One region of the Burkholderia sp. EMB26 genome, then DNA from elsewhere that is predicted to be linked to it. Evidence: riboswitches for the same ligand, from Rfam matches in the RefSeq annotation. Region 1 holds a riboswitch; the other holds the start of a gene.
What was found. A riboswitch is a leader RNA that binds a small molecule or an ion and turns the genes downstream of it on or off. The one in region 1 is predicted to bind thiamine pyrophosphate.
Positions count from the first base shown of each region.

Region 2: linked by a shared signal. The riboswitch ahead of KU887_RS01970 (FAD-dependent oxidoreductase) and the one ahead of thiC (phosphomethylpyrimidine synthase ThiC) in region 1 are both predicted to bind thiamine pyrophosphate.

Region 1 is NZ_CP078070.1:1,308,367-1,310,824, forward strand. It holds gene thiC (phosphomethylpyrimidine synthase ThiC) at 1-1,268, opposite strand, end outside; TPP riboswitch at 1,344-1,460, opposite strand; gene KU887_RS06185 (pentapeptide MXKDX repeat protein) at 1,730-1,987, shown strand; gene KU887_RS06190 (cytochrome b/b6 domain-containing protein) at 2,064-2,458, shown strand, end outside.
Region 2 is NZ_CP078070.1:409,359-411,816, forward strand. It holds gene KU887_RS01965 (ABC transporter ATP-binding protein/permease) at 1-917, opposite strand, end outside; TPP riboswitch at 1,188-1,311, shown strand; gene KU887_RS01970 (FAD-dependent oxidoreductase) at 1,537-2,458, shown strand, end outside.

The DNA of each region.
Region 1 (2,458 bases):
TTCAGTTCGCCGAGCTGCGCTTCGTCGTTCGCGTCGTAGATCGAGCCGGGACGCAGGCCGTCGCCGAGCGAGAAGCTCACGTCGTACGCCTTCATGATCTCGCAGATCTCTTCGAAGTGTTCGTACAGGAAGCTTTCCTTGTGATGCGCGAGACACCACTTCGCCATGATCGAGCCGCCGCGCGACACGATGCCCGTCATCCGGTTCGCGGTGAGCGGCACGTACTGCAGGCGCACGCCCGCATGGATCGTGAAGTAGTCGACGCCTTGCTCGGCCTGTTCGATCAGCGTGTCGCGGAAGATTTCCCAGGTGAGATCTTCGGCCTTGCCGTTGACCTTTTCGAGCGCCTGGTAGATCGGCACCGTGCCGATCGGCACCGGGCTGTTGCGGATGATCCACTCGCGCGTTTCATGGATGTGCTTGCCGGTCGACAGGTCCATCACCGTGTCGCCGCCCCAGCGGATCGCCCACGTCATCTTGTCGACTTCCTCGCCGATCGACGACGTGACGGCCGAGTTGCCGATGTTCGCGTTGATCTTCACGAGGAAGTTGCGGCCGATGATCATCGGCTCGGATTCCGGATGGTTGATGTTCGCCGGGATGATCGCGCGGCCGCGCGCGACTTCGTCGCGCACGAATTCCGGCGTGATCTCGGCCAGCGCGTTCGCGCCGAAGGCCGCGGCGCCGAATGCCTGGCCCGGGTGCTGGCGGCCCATCATCGCGGCGAGCTTCGCGCCGTTCGGGCCGCTCGACTTCAGGCTCTCGATGTACTCGGCGCGGCGCTGGTTCTCGCGGATCGCGATGTATTCCATTTCCGGCGTGATGATGCCCTGGCGCGCATAGTGCATCTGCGTGACGTTCTTGCCGGCCTGCGCGCGGCGCGGGTTGCGGTGCAGGCCCGGGAAACGCAGCTCGGCCGTGGCCGGATCGGCCGCGCGCTCGAGGCCGTACTGGCTCGACAGGCCGGGGAGCACTTCGGTGTCGCCGCGCGCTTCGATCCAGCGCTGGCGCAGCGCCGGCAGGCCCGCGCGGATGTCGATCTTCGCGTCCGGATCGGTGTACGGGCCCGACGTGTCGTACACGTAGATCGGCGGATTCTTCTCGCCGCCGAAGCCGGTCGGCGTGTCGGCCTGCGTGATTTCGCGCATCGGCACGCGGATGTCGGGTTGCGAACCGGTCACATACACCTTGCGCGAATTGGGCAGCGGCGCGACAGCAGCGGCATCGACGTGGGCGTCGGCGGACAGAAACTTCGGATTGGCGTTCATGCAATCTCCTGATGTGGGGCGCTAGCTAAGCAGGAGACGAGATTCGTGAGGCGGCGGGTTTCGTCAGAGGGATGGCGGCGAAATCCGTACGCTTCCCTGCGCTGGCATTATCCAGATCAGGTTCAAAGGGTATTTCTCACCCGCAATGCCGGTTGTTTGACCGAACGCATTGCAGGACCCCCGCGTTAGCAAGGGCACACGATACACCGGCTTGGCGGCGGTTTCAACCGGGTGCGGCGCGGATGCCGCCGGGCGATGGCCCGCTCGTGGCCGCCGCCGTGCGCACGGTGCGCCGCAGCAAGCGTTGCCGTCGACCCGCCACGCGGCCCGGACACAAGCGGCGCGCAGTGCAGCATTTCCTTCCCTTATTCCCGGCTTCGAAAAAATTTTCGCAAGCGCTGTCATTTCCGGCCGCGTGCTCCGTCTATTCGACTCCTAAACCCATGTATCGGAGAGATGTCATGAAAAACGTATTCGTCGCCGCCTGTGTCGCCGCACTCGCCACGATTGCCACGGGGGCCTACGCGCAGAACGATGCGATGTCGAAGGACGGCATGTCGATGTCGAAGGACGCGATGGGCCACGACGCGATGGCGAAGGACGGCGCGATGAAGAAGGACGGCATGAAGAAGCATGCGATGAAGAAGGATGCGATGGGCCACGACGCGATGAAGAAGGGCGACGCGATGAAGAAGGACGCGATGAGCCCGTCGAACTGACGAATGCGGGCGGGGCGCGGCCGCCCGGTTACCGGCGCGCGTCGCGTCCCGCTGCATCATCCCGGGAGTCTTCATCATGCAAACGGTTCCTGTCACGGATCGCGCGGGCGCGCCGCCGCCCGCGCCGACGATCCATCCACGCTGGGTGCGCGCGAGCCATTGGCTCAACGCGCTCGCGGCGGTCCTGATGGCGTTGTCCGGCTGGCGCATCTACGACGCGTCGCCGATCTATCCGTCGTTCACGTTCGCGCACGGCATCACGCTGGGCGGCTGGCTCGGCGGTGCGCTGCAATGGCATTTCGCGGCGATGTGGCTGCTGTTCGGCAACGGGCTGTTCTATCTCGCGATGTCGATCGCGACCGGGCGCTTCGCGCGCAAGTTGCTGCCCGTGACGCCCGCGTCGGTGTGGCGCGACGTACGCGCCGCGCTCGGCGGACGGCTGTCGCACGACGACCTGAGCGTCTACAACGC
Region 2 (2,458 bases), 900 kb from region 1:
TAGCGCGGCGCGGCGACGACGAGCGGGAAGATGATCGCGATCTGCCCGTAGAAGCTCAGCACGAACGTGAGCCGCTTCGTGTACTTCATCACGCGCCACCAGTTGTCGCGGATGCGCATGAAGAGGCTCTGCGCGTTGCCGGCCTCGGTCTTCTCGCCGTCGTAGAACGCGATCTGCTCGGCGTTCTCGCGCACGCGGATCAGCCCGAAGCGGAAATCGGCCTCGACGCGCTGCTGCTGGTAGTTGATCGACACGAGCGGATGACCGACCTTCTGGATGATCAGCGAGCCGATCACCGCGTACAGCGCGGCCGCCCACACCATGTAGCCGGGAATCGCGATCGGCGTCGCGCCGAGCGTGAACGTCAGCGCGCCGGCGAGCGACCACAGGATCGTGATGAACGACACGAGCGTGACGACCGTCGACAGCAGGTCGAGCGACAGCGCGAGCGTCGTGGTCGCGAACGACTGGAGGTCGTCGGTGATCCGCTGGTCGGGGTTGTCGGCGAGGCGGTCACGCTCGATCCGGTAGAACGCGCGATCGCCGAGCCACTGGCCGAGAAAGCGGTCGGTGAGCCACTGGCGCCAGCGGAAGCCGAGCATCTGGCGCAGGTAGCGGCCGTAGACGGCGAGGATGATGAAGCCGAACGCGAGCGCGGAGAACTGCATCAGCAGGTTCGGGAAGTCGTGGACGTCCTTCGACTGCAGCGCGTTGTAGAACTGCGCGTTCCACTTGTTCAGCTTGACGTTGATCCAGACCACGCAGAGGTTGATCGCGATGATCGTGACCAGCAACCCCCACGCGATTTTCCATTCGGACGATACCCAGTAGGGCTTGATGAGGCTCCATGCGGATACCGGGCGCTCGTCCTGCGGCGCGTCGGAGGCGGAGCGGACGGGATCGATCGATTGGGTCATGTGCTTCCTGATGATGAGCCGGCGCGCGGGCCGGGCGAAACCGGGCGCGCGCCGCGATACGGCATGCCGGGGCGCGGCGCCGACGGACGGCGGGCGTCCGGATGGTCGCCCGTGCGTCTTAAACGGCACTTAAAAACCGGCGGTGACGCGGCAACCGGCCGCTCGCGCGGCCGGCCTGCGGGCATTGTGCCAGAGCGGCGCGGCGCGCCGGCGAATTTGCCGCAAGGGGGACAGTTTGCGGCGCTTTCCGCTTTTATGGTCTAATGGCCGACGACGAAACAGGGGTGCTTCGTGGCGCGGCCGGCAGATGTTCCGGGCAGCGCGGCGAGGCTGAGAAAGACCCTTCGCACCCGATCCGGGTAATACCGGCGAGGGAAGTTTCTGATCCCGCCGGGCCGCGCTGGCCGCCATCCCACATGGTCAGCGCCCGAGTCCCGCCCGGCCGGCCTTTGCTGCCGGTTTCGTCCTTTTGGGTACGCGCATTGCGCGTTACGGAAGGAATGATGACCGCACAATCTTCAGTCTTTTGCATGGCTCCCGGCCCGATGTCGCGTGCGTTCGCATGCGGTGGCGCGTGCACGTCGACGCTCGTCGCGCGTGACCGCGCGGAGGGCGCGCGATGAACGTCCGGGATGCACGACCCGATTTCGCGGTACTCGGCGGCGGCCTCGCCGGCCGCCTGATCGCGTGGCGGCTCGCGGGTGACGGGCATCGCGTCGCGCTCTACGAGCGCGGCGGGCCGGACGGCGAGCAGTCGGCCGCGTGGATCGCGGCCGCGATGCTCGCGCCGCTCGCGGAAGCGGCGAGCGCGGAGCTGCTGATCACCGAGCTCGGCGCCGCGTCGCTCGCGCGCTGGCCGCAGTGGCTCGCGGAACTGCCCGAACCCGTCTTCTTCCAGCATCGCGGCACGCTCGTCGTCTGGCATCACGCGGACCGCGCGGAGGCGCCGCTGTTCGAGCGGCGCGTGCGCGCGAACGCGCCGGCCGAGTTGTTCGACGGCGGTTTCGTGACGCTGGCCGGTGCGCAGGTCGACGCGGCCGAACCCGCGCTCGCGGGCCGCTTCGCGCGCGGGCTGATGCTGCCGCGCGAAGGCCAGCTCGACAACCGCCAGGCGCTGCGCGCGCTCGCCGCGGGCCTCGCCGAACGCGGCGTCGCGCTGCACTGGCACGCGGCGGTCGACGACGCGAACCTGCCCGCCGCGCATGTCACGATCGATTGTCGCGGGCTCGGCGCGAAACCCGCGCTGCCTGCGTTGCGCGGCATCCGCGGCGAAGTCGCGCGCGTGCGCGCGCCCGGCATCGGGCTCACGCGGCCCGTGCGGCTGCTGCATCCGCGCTACCCGCTGTACATCGCACCGAAGCAGGACGATCTCTATGTGATCGGCGCGACCGAGGTGGAGGGCGAGGACATGTCGCCCGTGAGCGTGCGTTCCGCGCTCGAACTGCTGAGCGCGGCGTTCTCCGTGCATCCGGCGTTCGGCGAGGCGCGCATCCTCGAACTCAACGCGCAGTGCCGGCCGACGCTGCCCGATCATCGTCCGG